DNA from 3 places in the Salinifilum aidingensis genome. Region 3 is predicted to be linked to each of the others. Evidence: riboswitches for the same ligand, from Rfam matches in the RefSeq annotation. Region 3 holds a riboswitch; each other region holds the start of a gene.
What was found. A riboswitch is a leader RNA that binds a small molecule or an ion and turns the genes downstream of it on or off. The one in region 3 is predicted to bind glycine.
Positions count from the first base shown of each region.

Region 1 (6,660 bases), on a different contig from region 3:
GGCCGCGCGCCCGGCGAGGTTGGGCTGCTTCGGCCTGCACGAGTGGGCCATGCTCTACCGCACGCGGCCCGGTGATGAGCGGCACGCCGAGTGGCCGCTGCGCCTCGGCCACACCGGCACCGACGAGGTCGTCGAGTCGATGCGGATCACGTGCACGCACTTCGACGCGTTCCGGTTCTTCACCGAGCAGGCGCGTCCGCGCAACGAGTTCCAGCTCAGCCGCGCCGACCAGGTCCGGAGCGAGCAGCCGGGGTGCCTCCACGGCAACATGGATCTTTTCAAGTGGTGCTACAAGCTCGACCCGTTCGTCCCCGCGGAGTTGACCGCGGACTGCTTCGACCTGGCGATGCGCGTGCGGGAACTGGACATGCGCGCCAGCCCGTACGACTTCCGGGAGCTCGGTTTCGCACCGGTGCCCATCGAGACCGCGCAGGGACGGGCCGAGTACGCGCACCGGCAGCGCGCCTTCGCCGAGGAGGCCGACGGGCTGCGGCAGCGGATCATCGCCGCCTGCGAGGAGATCCGCACCTGGGGCCGGCAGCACGCCGACGGCGCCCGCGCCTGAGCCGGGCGGGGAGGCCCGGCGCCGCGGACGGGTCCGCCGCAGCGGCTCGGCCCCATCGGCGGCCCGGCCAGCGGGCCCGCTGCGGGTGTTGACGTCGTCAGCCGTCCCGACCACCATGGCTGCTGCCCACGACGCTCGCGCACCGCGGCACCGGGCGCGCGCACCATCGCGCCGGGCGGCCGTGCGCCGGTGGGACGCGATGCGCGAAAGCCGCCGGCGGCGGTTCCGGACGGGAACGCGCGCCGCCGACGGCCGATGACGTCAGTGGTGTCAGTCCTCGCGGACGGCCAGGCTCAGCTCACCATTGTCGTCGCGTTCCGCGTCGAGCGTCTTGTCCGAGAGCACGGAAGCAGCGTGCTGTTCCAGGAACACACGGACCCCGTCCCGCTCGACCACCTGGTCCTGGGCTTCCGGCTCGTCCGCGACCGCGGCCTGCAACCCGTCGCCGCTGGCCGCGATGCGCAGCCCGGACCCTTCCGGAGAGTCACCGCCGATCAGGACCAGCTTGATGACCTCCGCGGCACTCTCACTGATGGTGAGCATGATTCGCCCCATTCCTCTCGGAGCCGTCACGTAAAAGGGCAACCGTGTCATGCTCCCAACGCCGCACGCAAATCCGCCGTGCGGCGGAATCCGGGACGGGCGCCCGCGCGGGGCGCGTGCGCGACTGCCCTGGGAAGGAAGGCGCACACGCCCCGCGGAGGACCTCAGCTCTCGTAGGCCGACAGCGGCGGGCACGAGCAGACCAGGTGGCGGTCCCCGCGCGCCCCGTCGACGCGGCGCACCGCCGGCCAGACCTTGGAGGCCACCCCCGTGCCCATCGGGTAGGCCGCCTCCTGCCGGCTGTAGGCGTGCGGCCAGTCACCGGCCAGCGAGGCGGCGGTGTGCGGCGCGTGCACCAGCGGGTTGTCCTCGGCCGGCCACTGACCGGCGGTGACCTTGTCGATCTCGGCGCGGACCTGGATCATGGCCTCGCAGAACCGGTCGAGCTCGGCGAGGTCCTCGCTCTCGGTCGGCTCCACCATGAGCGTGCCGTTGACCGGGAAGGACATGGTCGGCGCGTGGATGCCGTAGTCGGCGAGCCGCTTGGCCACGTCGTCCACCGAGACGCCGCTGCTCTTGCTGATCGGCCGCAGGTCGAGGATGCACTCGTGGGCCACGTAGCCGTCCTTGCCGGTGTAGAGCACCGGGAAGTAGTGGTCCAGGCGCCGCGCCACGTAGTTCGCCGCCGCGACCGCGGTCAACGTGGCCCGGCGCAGCCCGTCGGCACCCATCATCCGCACGTACGCCCAGGAGATCGGCAGGATCGACGCGCTCCCCCACGGGGTTTCGCTGATCGGGCCGACCCCGGTCTCCGGACCGGCCTGCGGCTGCAGCGGGTGGTTCGGCAGGAACGGGGCGAGGTGCTCGCGCACGCCGATCGGGCCCACACCGGGACCGCCGCCCCCGTGCGGGATGCAGAACGTCTTGTGCAGGTTCAGGTGGGACACGTCCGCGCCGAACTTGCCCATCCGGGCCAGCCCGATGAGGGCGTTGAGGTTCGCCCCGTCGACGTAGACCTGACCGCCCGCCTCGTGGACGACGCCGCACACCTCCCGCACGGTGTCCTCGTACACGCCGTGCGTGGACGGGTAGGTGATCATGATCGCGGCGAGGTCGTCGGCGTGCTTGGCCGCGAGCTCCCGCAGGTGCTCCATCTCGACGTTGCCCGAGTCGTCGCAGCGCACGACGACCACGCGCAGCCCGGCCATGGTGGCGCTGGCGGCGTTGGTGCCGTGCGCGCTGGCCGGGATCAGGCAGACGTCCCGCTGCTCCTGCCCGCGCTGTTGCTGGTAGGCGCGGATGGCCAGCAGACCGGCGAACTCGCCTTGGCTGCCCGCGTTGGGCTGCACGCTCACCGCGTCGTAGCCGGTGATGTCGGCCAGCCACCGCTGGAGGTCGTCGACGATCCGCAGCATCCCCTCGGCGTCCTCCGCGGGCGCGAACGGGTGCAGGTCGCCGAACTCGGGCCAGGTGACCGGCTCCATCTCGGTGGTGGCGTTGAGCTTCATCGTGCACGAGCCCAGCGGGATCATGCTGCGGTCCAGCGCGACGTCCTTGTCGGAGAGCTCCCGCAGGTAGCGCAGCAGCGAGGTCTCCGACTGGTGGCGGTGGAACACCGGGTGGGTCAGGTACTCGGACGTGCGCTCGAGCGGGCGCGGCAGCGCGTCCGCGGTGCCGGTGTCCAGCTCGTCCAGCTCGCCGAGCTCGGCGGTGAGGCCGAACGCGGCGCACACGCCGCGCAGGTCCTGCCGGGTCGTCCTCTCGTCGCAGGCGATGCCCACGTGGTCCGCATCGGCCCTGCGCAGGTTGATGCCCTTCGCGCGCGCGGCGGCCACGACCTCGTCGGCGCGCCCGGGCACGCGGGCCAGCACCGTGTCGAAGAAGGCGTCCTCGACGACCTCGACCCCGCCCTGGCGCAGGCGGGCGGCCAGCACGGCCGCCATCCGGTGCACCCGGGTGGCGATGTTCCGCAGGCCCGCCGGGCCGTGGTAGACGGCGTACATGCCCGCCATGACCGCCAGCAGCACCTGCGCGGTGCAGATGTTGCTCGTGGCCTTCTCGCGGCGGATGTGCTGCTCGCGGGTCTGCAGTGCCAGCCGGTAGGCCTGGTTGCCGTCCGTGTCGACGCTCACGCCGACGAGACGTCCCGGCAGCTGCCGCTCCAGGCCCTTGCGCACGGCCATGAACCCGGCGTGCGGGCCGCCGAACCCGAGCGGCACGCCGAAGCGCTGGGTGTTGCCGACGACGACGTCGGCGCCGATCTCACCGGGGGCGCGCAGCAGCGTCAGGGCCAGCAGGTCGGTGGCGACCACGGCCAGCGCCCCGCGGCGGTGGATCTCCGCGAGCACCTCCCCCTGGTCCCGGACGGCGCCGGAGGCGCCCGGGTAGGCCAGCAGCGCGCCGAAGAACTCGCCGTCCGGCAGACCGCTCGCGCCCTGCGACAGGTCGGCGACCTCCAGCTCGATGCCGAGCGGTTCCGCGCGGGTGCGCAGGATTTCCACGGTCTGCGGCAGCGTGTCGGCATCGACGACGAACCGCGGCGACTTGGCCTTGCCGCCGCGCCGCACCAGCGTCATGCCCTCGGCGGCAGCGGTGGACTCGTCCAGCATGGAGGCGTTGGCGACCGGCACCCCCGTCAGATCCGAGACCATCGTCTGGAAGTTCAGCAGGGCTTCCAGCCGCCCCTGCGAGATCTCCGGCTGGTAAGCCGTGTAGGCCGTGTACCAGGCGGGGTTCTCCAGCACGTTGCGCAGGATCACCCCGGGGGTGATCGTGTCGTAGTAGCCGAGCCCGATCATCTGGGTGCGCGGGGTGCAGCGCTGCGCGAGGTCGCGCAGCTCCGCGAGCGCCTGGGCTTCCGTGGCCGGTTCCGGCAGCTCGAGCTGCAGGTCCCGCTCACGGATTCCGCTGGGCACGGCTTTGTCTGCCAGTTCCTCGAGGGAACCGACCCCGACCACGTCGAGCATCCGGGCGAGTTCCGCCGGCGTCGGCCCGACGTGCCGATCGGCGAACGGAGTCCCGTGCTCCAGCGCGGCGAGTGGAATGCGGTCGTGGGTCACGTCGGTCATCGCCCAACCTCAATCTTCGCGGCGAACAAGGGGGCGGCAACACCAGCGTGCTGCCGACTCTCCCCCTCTGTCACTGTTCGCTGCGCGAACGCCTGAGAGCTTCGTCCGGCGGTCCGGCCGGACTTGCACCGTCGGCGGGGTGCGCCGCCGTCGCCGCACCCTCTTTCCAGAGGCATCTCGCCCGCGCGGTCCAGTGGCCTGAGAGGTTGATGGGGAGATTTGCTCCTTCGGCGCCGACTCGATCGCTCGAGCCGAACTCTCCCGCACGGGGTCAGCGATGTCGTGAGCATACCTGATCAGGCGCTCCCGCCCGAGGGGCTGTCAGCTGACGCACACCTGCTTGACGGTGCGCACCGGCGCGAGCGCGCGGTGCGCCCGTCCCCGCCGGGGTCGCGGCCCCGGGCCCGCGGTCACCCGGTGCGCCGGTCCCGCCGCCGGCGGGAGAGCTCGTCCTCCTCGAGCGGTTCGACCAGCGCGCCGTCGGCGCGTTCGGCGGGGAACTCGTGGATCGTCCCGGTGATCTCGCGCATCGCCCCGCTCACGGCGATCCCGAAGACGCCCTGCCCGCCCTGCAGCAGGTCGACGACCTCCTCGGGGGAGGTGCACTCGTAGACGGTGGTGCCATCGCTGAACAACGTGAGCCCCGCCAGGTCGCGCACCCCCCTGCTGCGCAGGTGGTCCACGGCCAGCCGGATGTTGTGCAGCGACACCCCCGTGTCCAGCAGCCGTTTGACCACCTTGAGCACGAGGATGTCCTTGAACGAGTAGAGCCGCTGCGAACCCGAACCGGTGGCGCTGCGGATCGACGGGCCCACGAGCTTCGTGCGCGCCCAGTAGTCCAACTGGCGGTAGGTGATGCCCGCGATCTGGCACGCCGCCGCTCCCCGGAAACCGACGAGCTCGTCGGATACCGAGTCCTCGGGCAGCATTCCGCCGGCCCCGCGCGGGGACGATTCCTCCGTCACGCCGCCCCCGCCGGGCATCGGGGGCGCACCGGTCGCAGCGGTCCCAGCGGACGGCGCACCAGGCGACTCGTCCTCTTCCCCTGCGGAACCCCGCTCGGGCGCTTGCTCGACCACGCCTGCCTCCCCTCGTCCGGCACGCTGCCGACGAATCCGGTCCGGTGCGTTCGGCGAATCCGCTCCGGCCCGGCTGCCGGTCCCGGCAGCCGACGCGCCCGGGTGCCCGCCAGCACCCGCCTCGGCGCCAGCAGCCGGGACCTCCCTGCTGTCCCGATCCCCCACGACTGCCAGCGAAAACGACACCGGAGCGATTCGCGCAATTCGACAGTAGGCCGCCCGGTGTGGGCGGTCAACGCGACGCGCGGACCACGCCGGAGAAGATCAACAGCGGCGGGGCCTCCGCGCCGCCCCCGCCACACGCGGGCGAGGGAGCGCGACGACGACGGGGCCCTCGACCGCGCCGAGGGCCCCGTCGCTCCGCGATCGTCCTCGCGCGGTCACGTGTCCGCGCCGCGGAAGTCCTCCGGTGAGACCGAATCCAGGAACTCGCGGAACTTCTCCACTTCGTCTTCCTGCTCGTCCGGGATGATCAGACCTGCCTCGTCCAGCACCGCCTCGTCGGCGTGGATGGACACGCCGGCGCGCAGGGCCAGAGCCACCGAGTCGCTCGGCCGAGCCGACACTCGCACGTCCCCGTCGAAGACGAGTTCGGCGAAGAACGTCCCCTCCTGCAGATCCGTGATACGCACCTGCTCGAGATCACGCCCCAGGGCACCGATCACATCCTTGAGCAGATCGTGCGTCAGCGGACGCGCCGGCCGCACCCCCTGCTGCTCCAGCGCGATGGCGGTCGCCTCCACCGAGCCGATCCAGATCGGCAGGTACCGCTCACCCTCCGTCTCCCGCAGCAGCAGGATCGGCTGGTTGGCCGGTAGTTCCACGCGCACGCCGACGACGCGCATCTCGCTGCTCATCGTCACATCGCCTCCTCCAGCGCGCCGAAGCGTGACATCCCTGTCGAGGATCGCGCACCGACGCTTCCGACGCTACCCGCGATACGGCGGACGCGCCCAGCCGTCCGTCCTCCACTGCGCACCGCCCCGACGGGAGGCGCGGGCCCGTCGCAACCCCGCCGCTCGGCGGATCGCCGCGGGTTCCCGGCCGACGGCAGCGCTCGTCACCCTACACCGCCCCGCGGGCGGCGGTGGACGCGAAGGCTGACCGGGCCGCGCAGTCGCGCCTCGGCGGCGACACTCGCACCGCTCGGGGCGGCGCCCGCTCACCGGCGTCGCCCCGCGTTCAGGTCCGCTGCCGCTTCAGCGCGCGCTCTGTCCCCCGTCGGCCGGCCCGGTCAGGAACACCAACCGGAACTTGCCGACCTGCACCTCGTCACCGTTGGCCAGCACCGAGGTGTCCACCGGTTCCCGGTTGACGTAGGTGCCGTTGAGGCTGCCGACGTCGACGACGACGAAGTCGTTGCCCTCGCGCCGGAACTCGGCGTGCCGGCGCGAGACCGTGACGT
Region 1 covers NZ_BAAGTH010000008.1:184,243-190,902, forward strand. Annotated here, with positions in the region: gene ACYVJE_RS12980 (3-methyladenine DNA glycosylase) at 1-565, shown strand, start outside; gene ACYVJE_RS12985 (HesB/IscA family protein) at 836-1,108, opposite strand; gene gcvP (aminomethyl-transferring glycine dehydrogenase) at 1,273-4,176, opposite strand; glycine riboswitch at 4,234-4,352, opposite strand; glycine riboswitch at 4,353-4,450, opposite strand; gene ACYVJE_RS12995 (MerR family transcriptional regulator) at 4,587-5,105, opposite strand; gene ACYVJE_RS13000 (bifunctional nuclease family protein) at 5,636-6,112, opposite strand; gene garA (glycogen accumulation regulator GarA) at 6,455-6,660, opposite strand, start outside.
Region 1: another riboswitch for glycine. It lies ahead of gcvP (aminomethyl-transferring glycine dehydrogenase); the one in region 3 lies ahead of gcvH (glycine cleavage system protein GcvH).

Region 2 (6,660 bases), on a different contig from region 3:
AGCGATCATCTCCAACGTGTTCTGCTGGCGACGCAACTCAGAACCCACCGCAGCAGCGACCTCCGGGTCGACCGCGGCAAGCTGGTCGTTGAACAGGTCCGGTGTGGACATTTGGTGTTGCCTCCTGTTTTCTGTCTGCGACGGCCGTGCGGATCGGTCGAACGGCGCGGTTGTCACGTGCCGCGGCGGTAGAACGGCAGTTCCACCACCTCCACCGGCAGCGACCTGCCGCGCACGTCCACGTTCAGCGCCGTGCCCGGTTGGCTGTGCGCGCGGTCCACATAGGCCATCGCGATCGGGTGCCCCAGAGTGGGGGAGGGCGCACCGCTGGTGACCTCGCCGATCTCGTTGCCCCCGGGGTCGAGCACGGAGTAGCCGTGCCGCGGCGCGCGCCGCTGATCGGTGCTCAGCCCCACCAGTGTCCGGTCGGTGGGAACTTCGGCGACCTTCGCCAGCGCGGCCTTGCCCACGAAGTCGTCGGGTTTGTCGAGCTTGACCACCCGGCCGAGATTGGCGTGGTACGGCGTCAACTCGGCGCTGAGCTCGTTGCCGTACAACGGCATACCCGCTTCCAGCCGCAACGTGTCCCGGCAGGACAGTCCGGCGGGCTTGAGGTCGTGGTCCGCGCCGGCCTCGGTGAGCGCCCGCCAGATCGGCTCGGCGTCCTCCGGCGCGGTGAACAGTTCGAAACCGTCCTCGCCGGTGTAACCGGTGCGGGCGAGCATGACCTCGCGACCAGCCACGGTGCTGTAGTACCCGGCGAAGTACTTGACGGTCGACAGGTCGGTGTCGGTCAGCGGCCCGAGGATCGCCGCCGCGTTCGGCCCCTGCAGCGCGATGAGCGCGTACTCGTGCGAGGTGTCGTGGAACTCGACCTCGAAGCCGGAGACGCGGTCGGCCAGCGCTTCGGAGACGGTGCCGGCGTTGGCGGCGTTGGCGACGACGAGGTACTCGTCCTCGCGCAGCCGGTAGACGATGAGGTCGTCGAGCACGCCGCCGTCGCTGTTGCAGATCATCGTGTAGCGCGCGCGGCCGGGCGTGATCGCCGAGGTGTTGGCCAGCAGGGCGTAGTCCATGGCCTCCGCGGCCTGCGGCCCGCGGATGTGGAGCTCACCCATGTGCGACAGGTCGAACAGGCCGGCGCTGTTGCGCACCGCGTTGTGCTCGGCGGTGTCACTGCTGTACCGCACCGGCATGTGCCAGCCGGCGAAGTCGGTGAACGTCGCACCCAGCTCCTCGTGGACCTGGTGCAGGGGCGTCTGCCTCGATGAGGTCATCGTGTCTGACTCCTCCTGGGGGCGGCGCCGGTCGGCGGTCGCGGGTCCGGAACTGCACGCAATCGGATCCTGCCAGCGTAGCCGGACCACTTCGATCGCCACCCGCGCGGTCGTACGCACGTCGGGCGATCTCCCCTGGAGTCATGGGCCTGAGAGTTTCACCGTCGCTGGACGGCTTGCACCGTGGGCGAGAAGCGGTCCGCTCCTGCTTTCCTCCCGTTCCGCCTCGTACCGTGCGGTAGGTGGTGCCTGAGAGTTTGCTGGGGAGTGCTTGCTCCTTCGGCGTCCCGACGGGCCGGGATCTCTCCCGCACGGAGTCAACGGCGCGGTATTCGGTTGTGCGGTCTGCTGTCCGCTGCTGTCCGGTTGTGGCCTGGTCAGAGCGTGACGCTACGGAGGACCCCGCGGGCAGTCAACCGCAACGCGAGGCTGATCTCACTCGGTTGCGCGTGCAGGTCAGCGCGGGGTGTGCGGCATCGCCGCTCCGCCCTCGCGCGCCGCTGCGGTGAGGGTGCGGTGGACCTCGCGCAGCCCGTCGATGAGCGCTCCGAGGGCGAGTTCGAAGCTGTCCGCGTCGATCTCGGTGTGCTGCGGCAGCAGGTGGGCGCGGTCGAGGTGGGGGAACCGCTCGTCGTAGACGCTCGCGTCGGCGGGGAAGCCCTCGGCGAACGAGGCCATGGCCGAGCCGACGACGAGGTACTTCGTCGACGCGCCGATCATCGTGGCGTACCGCTGCGGCCAGCCGGCGCGCACGAGGCCGCCGTGCACCCGGTCGGCGCGGCGCAGCGCGTTCTCCCGGCGGGCCGGTCCGCCGGCCAGGAACGGCACGAGGTTGGGGTGCGCGCGCAGGGCGGCGCGGTAGGACCGCGCCCACGTGCGCAGGCCGGTGGGCCAGTCGACCTCGAAGCCGGAGACGTCGACCTGGGCCATGACCTCGTCGGAGATCGTGTGCAGCAGGTCGTCCTTGTTCGGCACGTGGTTGTACAGCGACGCCGCGCGGACGTCGAGGCGCTCGGCCAGGCGGCGCATGGACAGCGCCTCGAGCCCCTCGGCGTCGATGATCTCGAGGCCGACCCGGGCGATGCGCTCGGTCGTCAGGCGGGGACGGCTCGGACGGGGCACGGTTTCTCCACGGTCGGGATGGGGTGGCCTGGGGTGGACGCCTCTTGCGAAGGCTGCGCGGCCGACTCTAGGCTGCCATAAAACTAACGTTGTTAGTTAGTAGCTCACGCGGAAGGGTGCAGGTCAATGGTCGACTTCTCGTTGTCCGATACCGAGCGCGACGTGCGCGACTGGGTGCGCCAGTTCGTCCAGCGCGAGCTCATGCCGCTGGAGCAGCAGGTGCTGCACCGGGAGCGCGCCGGTGAGCGGGGGCTGACCAAGCAGGAGCAGGCGGACCTGCGGAACAAGGCGCGCGAGGCGGGGTTCTGGGGCGTGCAGACCCCCGAGGAGTACGGCGGGATGGGCCTGCCGGCCGTGCTGACGGCGCTGATCCAGATCGAGCTGGGGCGCACGTTCGTGCCGTTCCAGTTCGGCGGTGACGCGGACAACATCCTCTACCGCGGCAACGAGGAGCAGCAGCGGCGCTACCTGCTGCCCACCATCGAAGGCACCCGGAAGTCCTGCTTCGCCATCACCGAGCCCGGTGCCGGATCGGACGCGAAGAACATCCGCACCACCGCCCGCAAGGAGGGCGGCGAGTGGGTGATCAACGGCGAGAAGACCTTCATCACCGGCGGCATCGACGCCGACTTCGCCATGGTGTTCGCCGTCACCGACAAGTCCAAGGGCGCCGACGGCGGAGTGACCTGCTTCCTCGTCGACCGCGACATGGGCTGGACCTCCGAACCCATCGACATCATGGGCGAGTGGGAGCGCCAACCCGCCTCGCTGGTGTTCGACGAGGTGCGCGTGCCCGAGGAGAACGTGCTCGGCGAGGTCGGTCAGGGCTTCCAGCTCGCGATGCAGTGGATCGGCCGCGGGCGCTACATGCTGCCCGCGCACGCGCTCGGCGCCTGCGAGCGGCTCGTCGGGATGGCCACCGAGTACGCCAACAACCGCCAGACCTTCGGCGCGCCCATCGCCGACCGGCAGGCCATCCAGTGGATGATCGCCGACTCGGCCGTGGAGATCGAGGCGCTGCGGTGGCTCGTGCTGCAAGCGGCCTGGCAGGTCGACCAGGGGATGGACTCGCGGCACGCGCAGTCCATGGCCAAGCTCTACGGCGGGACCCGCGCCAACGAGATCGTCGACCGCGTGATGCAGATCCACGGCGGCATGGGCTACACCCGCGAGCTGCCGGTCGAGCGCTGGTTCCGCGACCTGCGGTTGCTGCGCATCTTCGAGGGCACCGACGAGATCCAGCGCCGCACCATCGCCCGCAACATCCTCAAGGGGCACAGCTCGGTCAGCGGGGTGCTCGGCTGAGGTCCCCGCGCTGGATCCTGCCCCGGGCCCCCGCGCCGGGGCCTGCCGCGCGCGGTGTCGTCCCCGCGATCACCTCGGTAGGCTGGTGGACGCCTGATCCCCAGGCGACGCGCCGGTCTGCCGTTCGACGGGCAGGACTTCGGCGGACAGGCCGCGTGCTGAGGACCGACCAGGAGCGGACATGTCGCTGATGAAGAAGATCGTCGGACTCGCCAGCAGCCCCCAGGGGCGCCGGGCGATCCGGCAGGCGAAGAAGTACGCCCAGGACCCCAAGACCCGGGCCAAGATCGACGAGGCGAAGAACAAGCTGCTCAAGGGCAACAAGCCGAGCCGGTGACGCCCTGCGGCCCGCCGTTCCCCGCGGATCGGCGGGCCGTTCTTCCGCGCGCGGGCAGCGCGGACGTGACCGGTGCCGCGGCCGTGTTCCCGGGCGCTTCCGGGCACGGCACCATGGGCACGATGTCATCCGAGACCGTGCGCTCCGAGAACGCGGGGAGCGCCGCTCCTCCACCGCTGGTGAAGTGGGAGCAGCGCACCGAGTGGCCGCTCATCGCGCTGTACGCGTGGACGGTGCTCGAACCCGGCATGCAGCCGGGCGTGCGCCGCGGCGTCGGAGTGGCCATGTGGGTCACGTGGGGCGCGTTCGCCGTGGACTACGCCGTGCGCCTCGCCCTGGCCAGGCAGCGCGGCCGGTTCGTGCTGCACAACCTGTTCGACCTGGTGGTCATCCTCGTCCCGGTGCTGCGCCAGCTGCGCGTGCTGCGGCTGGTGACGGTGCTGGTGCTGATGAACCGCAGGATCCAGGCGCGGGTGCGCGGGCAGGTCGTGCTGTACGTCTCCGGCGCGACCGCGCTGCTCGGCGTCTCGGCCGCCCTCGCCGTGCTGGACGCCGAACGCGGCGCCGGCGAGGCCACGATCACGAGCTTCGCGGATGCGCTGTGGTGGACCATGGCGACGATCACCACGGTCGGCTACGGCGACTACTACCCCGTGACCGGGCAGGGCAAGCTCATCGCCGTGGGGTTGATGCTCGCGGGCATCGCCCTGCTCGGCGTCGTCACCGGCAGCATCGCCTCCTGGTTCGTGGAGAAGTTCGGCGGTGTGGAGAACTCCGTCGAGCGCGCCGGCCGGGCCACGGCCGACAGCGCCGCGGAGGCCGAACGGCTGTGCGGCGAGGTCGCCTCCCTCAAGGCCGAGATCATCGCGCTGCGCGCGCAGCTGCCCGCCGTCCCGGACGAGGGCCGGTCGCCGTGAGCCGCTGACGCGGCGGACGCGCGCCTCTGGGCAGAGCAGGCGCTGCCGCAGTAGCATCCGCGATGATCACGCAGCCGTGTACGGAGGGCGCCGTGACCGGAGGGCACCGCACGCCGAGGGCCTACGTGGTGGGCACGTTCGACACGAAGGGGGACGATCTGCGCTACGTGGCGGAGCTGCTCGCCCCGCACTGCGCCGTGACCACCGTCGACGTCGGCACCGGCCCCGCTGCGCGGAGCGCGGCACCGGACGTCCCCGCCCGGGACGTCGCCGCGCACCACCCCGAGGGGGCGGACGCGGTGTTCACCGCCGACCGCGGCACGGCGGTGGCCGCCATGGCCGTCGCGCTCGAGCGCTTCCTGGCCGAGCGGCCGGCGGACGGGGTGCTCGGCCTCGGCGGCTCCGGCGGCACCGCGCTGATCTCCCGCGGTCTGCGCGCCCTCCCGGTGGGCGTGCCGAAGATGATCGTGTCCACAGTGGCATCCGGTGACACCTCCTCCTACGTGGACTCCTCGGACCTGGTGCTGTTCCCCTCGGTGACCGACGTCGCCGGGCTGAACCGCATCTCCCGCCGCGTGCTCGGCAACGCCGCGCACGCGCTGCTCGGCGCGCTCACGCACGAGGTCCCCGAAGCCGAGCACGAACCCGCGCTCGCGCTGAGCATGTTCGGCGTGACCACCCCGTGCGTGACCGCCGTCGCCGACAGGATGCGCGCCACCCACGACCCGCTGGTCTTCCACGCCACCGGGACGGGCGGGCGGGCCATGGAGAAGCTCGTCGACGACGGCTACGTCGAAGCGGTCGTCGACATCACCACCACCGAGATCGCCGATCTGCTCGTCGGCGGTGTGATGAGCGCCGGCGAGCAGCGCCTCGACGCGATCGCGCGCACCCGGGTGCCCTACGTCGGCTCGTGCGGTGCGCTGGACATGGTGAACTTCGGTGCGCGCGGCACCGTGCCGGAGGAGTTCCGCGACCGGTTGCTGTACGAGCACAACCCGCAGGTGACGCTGATGCGCACCACCGCCGAGGAGTGCGAGCGCATCGGCGAGTTCCTCGCCGGCAAGATCAACGCCTGCGCGGGGCCCGTGCGGTTCCTGCTGCCCGAGGGCGGGGTGTCCCTGCTGGACTCCCCCGGTGCCGCGTTCCGCGATGCCGCCGCCGACGAGCGGCTGTTCGGCGCGATCGAGCGGAACGTGCGCGACGCCGAGCGGGTGCGGCGCGTGCCGCACAACATCAACGACGCGGAGTTCACCGACGCCGTGGTGGCCGCCGCGGCGGAAGTGGGCATCGGTACCGCTCCGCGGTCGTCGTGAACGGCCGAGGCACCGGCCCGCGCGGGGACGGCCCCCGGGGGATGACCCGTACACGGGGAGGGAAGGGGATATGACGAAGCGTGTCGAACGCCCGGAACTGCTGTCCCGGCTGCGCGGCAAGGTCGACCGCGGCGAGCCGGTCGTCGGCGGCGGCGCGGGCACCGGCCTGTCCGCCAAGGCCGAGGAGAGCGGCGGCATCGACCTGATCGTGCTGTACAACTCGGGGCGCTACCGCATGGCCGGGCGCGGCTCGCTGGCCGGGCTGCTGGCCTACGGCAACGCCAACGACATCGTCGTGGAGATGGCGCGGGAAGTGCTGCCGGTCGTGCGCAGCACCCCCGTGCTCGCCGGTGTCAACGGGACCGACCCGTTCCTCATGCCCGAGC
Region 2 covers NZ_BAAGTH010000010.1:56-6,715, forward strand. Annotated here, with positions in the region: partial or broken gene ACYVJE_RS14270 (serine hydroxymethyltransferase) at 1-111, opposite strand, end outside; gene gcvT (glycine cleavage system aminomethyltransferase GcvT) at 174-1,277, opposite strand; glycine riboswitch at 1,406-1,503, opposite strand; glycine riboswitch at 1,504-1,597, opposite strand; gene ACYVJE_RS14280 (TetR/AcrR family transcriptional regulator) at 1,734-2,399, opposite strand; gene ACYVJE_RS14285 (acyl-CoA dehydrogenase family protein) at 2,526-3,704, shown strand; gene ACYVJE_RS14290 (hypothetical protein) at 3,886-4,041, shown strand; gene ACYVJE_RS14295 (potassium channel family protein) at 4,164-4,958, shown strand; gene ACYVJE_RS14300 (Tm-1-like ATP-binding domain-containing protein) at 5,021-6,274, shown strand; gene ACYVJE_RS14305 (phosphoenolpyruvate hydrolase family protein) at 6,345-6,660, shown strand, end outside.
Region 2: another riboswitch for glycine. It lies ahead of gcvT (glycine cleavage system aminomethyltransferase GcvT); the one in region 3 lies ahead of gcvH (glycine cleavage system protein GcvH).

Region 3 (6,660 bases):
GACGTCGGCCTGCGCATCCTGGAGTTCGACCTGCCGCAGGACATGCTGGTGCGCGCCAAGGAGATCGTGGACCAGCACACCGGTCAGATCGCCGTGGAGCTGCGCGAGCTCTTCGCCGAGAACGTGCTGCGGCCGTACCGCCAGCGGGGACGTCCGGAGGAGGAGCGCGAACGGGTGCAGGCGGTGGCCGACGAACTGCGGCCGCTGACGCTGCGGGTGCTCGTGGACGGGTTCCAGCGCGCGGTCAACCGCGTGATCCGGCACCACGTGGGGGAGAGCCGGGAGGAGTCGCACGTGGACGGATCCACCGACGGGGACCGCGGCGCGGACCACTCCGCATCCACGGGGGATTCCCGCGGGGAACCCGGGGAGGACTCCGGCGCGGCGGAAGGGGGCGCGGACGCCGGGCGGTCCTCCCGGCCGCGGAGCCCGAGCCGGTGACGACCGGACGACGCGCTCCCCGCTCGTGATCAGACCACAGCGGACACCACCCGACGGTGTGATCACCGGAGCGGAAAGAGCGCCGCTGATCGTTACTTCTCGTCACAACCGCAGCGCCTCGGAACCTCGATCAAGTTAAATTCGGGCATACCCGATACACAACGCCGCGCACGCCGATAAAGATGGTGGCAGTCCGCTACCTTCGCAGAGGAGTGTGCACATGACCAGGTTCCGTCGGGCAGTGCTCGGCTCGGTCGCCGCTGCCGGGCTCGCACTCAGCCCCGCTGTCGCGAGCGCCGCCGCCAACCCCGACCCCGCGGCCGAGCCCGCCGACAGCATGCTCACGCTGACCGTTCAGAAGCAGGACTCCGCGCGCAGCGCCGCGGTGCTCACCTGCGACCCGGCCGGCGGATCGCATCCCGCGGCCCGGCAGGCGTGCGCTTCGCTCGCCAGCGCCAACGGCAAGCTCAACACGCTCAAGAGCGATGAGATGCGGTGCACGATGGAGTACGCCCCCGTCACCGCCACGGCCACCGGCGACTGGAGGGGTGAGCCGGTGCGCTTCCAGAAGGAGTACTCGAACTCCTGCCGGATGCAGGCCGAAACCGGCAAGATCTTCCAGTTCTGAACGACCGCGCCGCGCGCCGGGACGCCGGCTCGGTACCGGGCGTCCCGGCTGCCCCGCGCAGTCGTCCGCTCCGGCACACCGGATCGGCCCACCGGATCGCCCCGCGCTGGACCGTTCCCCACGCCGGATCGACCCCGCCGGGGCGGCCCCAGCACAGCTCCCGGTCCCGGAGCGGTCTTCCCTGCTCCGCAGGCCCGCCGGTGCGAGCGGATAACCTGGCGGTATGGCCTCCGAACCCGACGGCGAGCGCTGGCCGCGGCGGCTGTACGCGACCGGCGAGGACCCGGACCCGCGCTTCAGCCTCGCCAACGAGCGAACCTTCCTCGCGTGGATCCGCACCGCGCTGGCGCTGATGGCGGCGGGCGTCGGTGTGGAAGCCCTCAACGTCGTACCGCACTCACCCGCGAGTCCACTGCGGACGATCCTCGCGGTGCTCCTCGTGGCGGGCGGGGTGGCCTGCGCCGGTGGGGCGTTCCACCGCTGGTTCGCCACCGAGCGGGCGCTGCGCGCGGGGCGCACCCTGCCCGCCCCGCGGCTCGGGCCCGTGCTCGGTTACGGCCTCGTCGCGGCCGGTGTGCTCGCCTGCGTGCTCATGTTCCTGCCCGGCGTCTGAGATGCGCACCGCGAGGGAACGGACACCCGACGCGGAGAGGGCGCCCGCCGCGGAGGGAGCACCGCGATGACGGCGAACGGACCGCGCCCCCGGCAGCCCTGGGACCCCGGGCTGCAGACCGAGCGCACCGCCCTGGCCTGGCTGCGCACCACGCTGGCGTTCACCGTGGGCGTCCTCGTGCTGCTGCGGCTGCTCGCCTGGCACAGCGTGCTCGCCGCGGCCGTCTGCGCGGTGGTGCTCGTGCCGCTGGCCGCGGGCAGCACGTGGCTGACCTGGCGCCGGAACCTGCAGGAGGAGCGCCGGTTGCACGCCGCCCGCCCGCTGCCCGGTGCGGGGCTGCACGCGGCGGTCACCGCGGCGGTGGTGCTCACCGGCGCCGCTGCCCTGCTGTACATCGTGCTCTGAGAGCCCGTGCGCGACCTCCTCCGTTGCGAGCGGGCCTTCAGCACTCGATGACGTTGACCGCGAGGCCGCCCCGCGCCGTCTCCTTGTACTTGTCCTTCATGTCGCGCCCGGTGTTGCGCATCGTCTTGATCGCCTTGTCCAGGGACACGAAGTGCGTGCCGTTGCCGCGCAGCGCCATGCGCGCCGCCGTGATCGCCTTGACCGAAGCGACCGCGTTGCGCTCGATGCACGGGATCTGCACGAGCCCGCCGATCGGGTCGCAGGTCAGCCCGAGGTTGTGCTCGACGGCGATCTCGGCGGCGTTCTCCACCTGCGCCGGGGTGCCGCCGAGGACCTCGGTCAGCCCGGCGGCGGCCATGGAGCAGGCCGAGCCGACCTCGCCCTGGCAGCCCACCTCGGCACCGGAGATCGACGCGTTCTCCTTGAACAGCGCGCCGATGGCGCCCGCGGTGAGCAGGAAGCGCACGATGCCGTCCTCGTCGGCACCGCGGACGAACCGCGCGTAGTAGTGCAGCACGGCGGGCACGATCCCCGCCGCGCCGTTGGTCGGCGCGGTCACCACGCGGCCGCCGGCCGCGTTCTCCTCGTTGACCGCCAGCGCGTACAGCCCCGCCCACTCGGTCGGGTCGTCCTCGTCGGACAGCTTCGCCCGCAGGTCCGCCGCGCGGCGGCGCACCTTCAGCCCGCCGGGCAGGTGGCCGGTGGCGCGGCACCCGTTGTCGACGCACTCGCGCATCACGTGCCAGATGTGCAGCAGGCCGTCGCGCACCTCCTCCGGGCTGCGCCAGGACATCTCGTTGGCGCGCATCACCTCGCTGATCGGCAGCCCCAGCTCGACGGCCGTGTGCAGCAGTTGCTCGCCGCTGTGGAACGGCAGCCGCACGGCGGTCGCGTCCGGGGCGATGCGGTCGGTGCCGCTGGCCTGCTCGTCGACGACGAAACCGCCGCCCACGGAGTAGTAGTCGGCGCTGGCCAGCTCCGCACCGGAGGAGTCGGTGGCGGAGAACCGCATGCCGTTGGGGTGCACCGGCAGCGATTTCTGCCGGTGCAGCACCAGGTCGTCGTCCACCGGGAACGGGATCTCGCGGGAACCGGCCAGCCGCAGACTGCCGCTCTGCCGGATCTCCGCCGCGCGCTCGCCGCCGACGGCCGGGTCGGCCGTTTCGGGGGCGTTGCCCTCCAGGCCGAGCAGCACCGCGTTCGGGCTGCCGTGGCCGGTTCCGGTGGCGCCGAGCGATCCGAACAATTCGGCCCGCACCCGCGCGACCGCGGGCAGCGCGCCGTCCCGCTCCAGCCGTTCGGCGAACATGCGGGCAGCTCTCATCGGGCCGACGGTGTGCGAACTCGACGGTCCGATTCCCACGGAGAAGAGGTCGAAGACGCTGATCGCCATTGATCGGTCCCCCTGTTGTGCTGTCAGGCCGCGGGACCGCGCCCTGCCAGCGACCGCGGTGTCGTCTCACTGGTCATTCCCGTGCAGCGGCACCGCGGTGAACGCGGGCGGGAACGGTGCACCGGCGGCCGGTGGGCTCGTCGCTCCGGGCGGCCGGCCGCCCGGACTCCCTCAGGATCCAAGATCCTGTTCCGCAACCTCGCACACCTGCTGTGCGGGGAGCGTGGCGCCTCGCGGGGCAGCGTCCGCCCCTTTCGGAGGGGACTCCGCCACGCCGCTCTCCACCGCCTCGCGGCGCATCCACGCTGAACCCCGCGCACAACGGAGGAGGTTCCGGAACAGGCCCTAACCGATGAGCTGCTGGTACTCCTCGGCGGTGAGCACCTTGCCCATCTCGGTGACGCGCACCTCCAGCAGCCACCCCTGACCGTACGGGTCCGAGTTGACGATCGCAGGATCGTCGACCACGGCCTCGTTGACGGCGGTGACCTCCCCGGTCGCCGGCGCGTAGAGGTCGCTCACCGATTTCGTGGATTCGAGCTCGCCGCAGGACTGCCCCGCCTCGATCTGCTCCCCGACCTCGGGCAGCTGGACGTAGACGATGTCGCCGAGGGCGTCGGCGGCGTGCTGGGTGATGCCGATCCGGGTGATCTCACCGGAGTCGGAGAGCCACTCGTGCTCCTCGGTGTAGTGCAGTTCGCTCGGCAACGTCATGTCGGGAGGCTCCGTCCGTTCGTCGTCCGGGCAGGCCGCGGTCAGTGCACTGCCCGGGATGGGCCTCCCCCTCTGTTGCGGAACCTGAGAGCTTCGCCGCGTGCGCGACTTGCACCGTGGGTGCGGCACCTGCGGTGATGCCGCTTTCCAGAGTCACCTCCTCCGAGCGGTCACTGGGCCTGAGAGTTTGCGGGGAGTCTTGCTCCTTCGGCGCCCCGGTGCCCAGGGGCACTCGGGGTCTCTCCCGCTCGGGATCATCGGCTTATGCGATTGTCGGTGTGGTCACGATAAACGGACGCAGCGGGCTGTCAACACGCCCCACCGCACCACCGGCCGCGCACCAGTGAGGCAGCTCATGTTGGAACTCCCCGCGCTCGTCCAGCGGGTGGGCCCGACTTTGCTGCGCGCAGCGGTTCTGCCGGACGCGACCCCGTGCGTGGGCGACGTCGTCGTCGCTGAGGCCGACATCACGATCACCGAAGGTGATCTGGTTCTCGGTGTGGCGTGCCACGACCGCAGCGAGGCGCTCGACCTCGTCGCCGAGTGCGCCGAGCGGGGTGCGGCCGGTCTGCTGTGCAAGGCGCCGTGGCCCGACGAGGAACCGGTGCGCGCGGCCGCGCGGGAGGCCGGACTCGCGCTCGTGGAAGTGCTGCCCGGCACCTCGTGGGCGCAACTGGTGTGGCTGGTGCGCGCCGCGCTGGCGGAGGCCGGCGGCCGCCGGGAGGAGCCGGAGGTGCCCGCGGCCGGCGGCTCCGCGCGGGAGTTCACCGGGCTGCCGGGCCTGGGGGACCTGTTCCGCGTGGCCGACGCGGTCGCCGATGTCGTCGACGCACCGGTCACGATCGAGGACGCGCACTCGCAGGTGCTGGCGCACTCGGCGCGGCAGGACCGGATCGACCCGGCGCGCGTGTCGACGATCATGGGGCGGCGCCAGCCGGACGAGGTGCTGGCCAAGTTCCGCGCCCGCGGCACGTTCCGGCAGCTGAGCAAGTCCGGCTCGGCCGTGTTCGTGCCCGCGCAGCAGGACGGCACGCTGCCGCGGCTGGTGGTGCCCATCCGGATGGGCGGCGAGCTGCTGGGGTCGATGTGGGCCGTGGTGCCGGAGGAGGTCTCCGAGGAGCGCGCCACCGCCTTCGCCGACACCGCCCCGCTCGTGGCGCTGCGCCTGCTGCGCTGGCGCGCGGTCTCCGACGCGGAGCGGCAGCGCTCGGCCGAGCAGGTGCGCCTGCTGCTGCAGGGAGGCGAGGGCTGGCGCGCGGCCGCCACGGAGCTGGCCGTGTCGAACGAGCCGCACCGGGTGGTGGCGATCGAGGTGCCCGCCCCGGAGGGGCCGGACGAGGGGCACCGGCTGGGCATCTGGGAGTGGATCACCCGCGGGATCGGGCCGCACCCGCTGGTCACGGAGATCGGCAACCTGCTGTACGCGGTGGTTCCGGACCGTTCCGGTCCCGGCGGGTGGCGCACGCTGCGGGAGGCGCTGGCCGGGTGGGACATCGACCCGCGTCCGCTCATCGGCGTGGGCACGGCCGTCGGCGTCGCCGATCTCGCCGCCTCCCGCGGGCAGGCCGACGAGCTCGTGGGACTGTCCCGCGGCGGGCTCACCCGCTCGCGGGTGGTGGTGTACGAGGAGCACTGGCCAGCGCTGGTGCTGTCGCGGATGGCCGGGGCCGCCACGGACGCGGGCGTGGGCGCGCTGGGGCCGCTCGCGGCGTTGCGCGAGCACGACCGGCGGCACGGCTCGGACTACGTGGCCACGTTGCACGCCTGGCTGCGGCACCCGGCCGAGCCGCGGCGGGCCAGCCGCGAGCTGCGGGTGCACCCGAACACCTTCCGGTACCGGATGCGGCGGGTCGAGGAGGTCCTGCAGCTCGACCTGGACGACCCGGACGTGCGCGCGGCGCTGCTCGTCCAGCTGCTCGCCGGCGCGTGGGCCCAGCACGACTGAGCGCCCGCTGACCTCCCGCGCTCACGGGGGCAGGTCCGCGAGGAACCCCTCCGCGACCGGGCGGTCGGCGAGGACGCGGCGCCCGTTGCGGTCGTGGCCGGCGAAGGCCAGCCCCGCCTTCTCCGCGACGCGTTCGGACGCCCGGTTGGCGGGTTCCATCCGCGCGATCACCGGTGTCCCGCGGTCGGCGCGGTGCGCTGCGCCGACCGCGTGCCGCGCGAGGGCCGAGGCCCACCCGCGCCCCCACCGGTCCGGGGCGAACCGGTAGTACAGGTTGAACACCCGCGCCGATCCGGCCGCCAGGTACCGCGCGCCGCCGAAACCGGCGATGCTCCCGGGGTCTCCCCCTCCGGGGTTCCCCCGCGCACCCACCTCTCCCGGCGCACCGGTCCCTCCCGGAACATCCGGGGAGGCCGTCACCGTCCAGTAACCGATGCCGCAGCGCCGCCAGTCGTCGATCCACTCCTCCAGCAGGGCTCGGCCCTCCTCGCGGTCGCGCAGCGGCCCGCGCGGGTTGTGCC
Region 3 covers NZ_BAAGTH010000005.1:202,077-208,736, forward strand. Annotated here, with positions in the region: gene ACYVJE_RS09415 (MerR family transcriptional regulator) at 1-441, shown strand, start outside; gene ACYVJE_RS09420 (SSI family serine proteinase inhibitor) at 662-1,069, shown strand; gene ACYVJE_RS09425 (YidH family protein) at 1,293-1,682, shown strand; gene ACYVJE_RS09430 (DUF202 domain-containing protein) at 1,749-2,087, shown strand; gene ACYVJE_RS09435 (L-serine ammonia-lyase) at 2,125-3,480, opposite strand; gene gcvH (glycine cleavage system protein GcvH) at 3,826-4,194, opposite strand; glycine riboswitch at 4,257-4,351, opposite strand; glycine riboswitch at 4,352-4,451, opposite strand; gene ACYVJE_RS09445 (helix-turn-helix domain-containing protein) at 4,550-6,139, shown strand; gene ACYVJE_RS09450 (GNAT family N-acetyltransferase) at 6,161-6,660, opposite strand, start outside.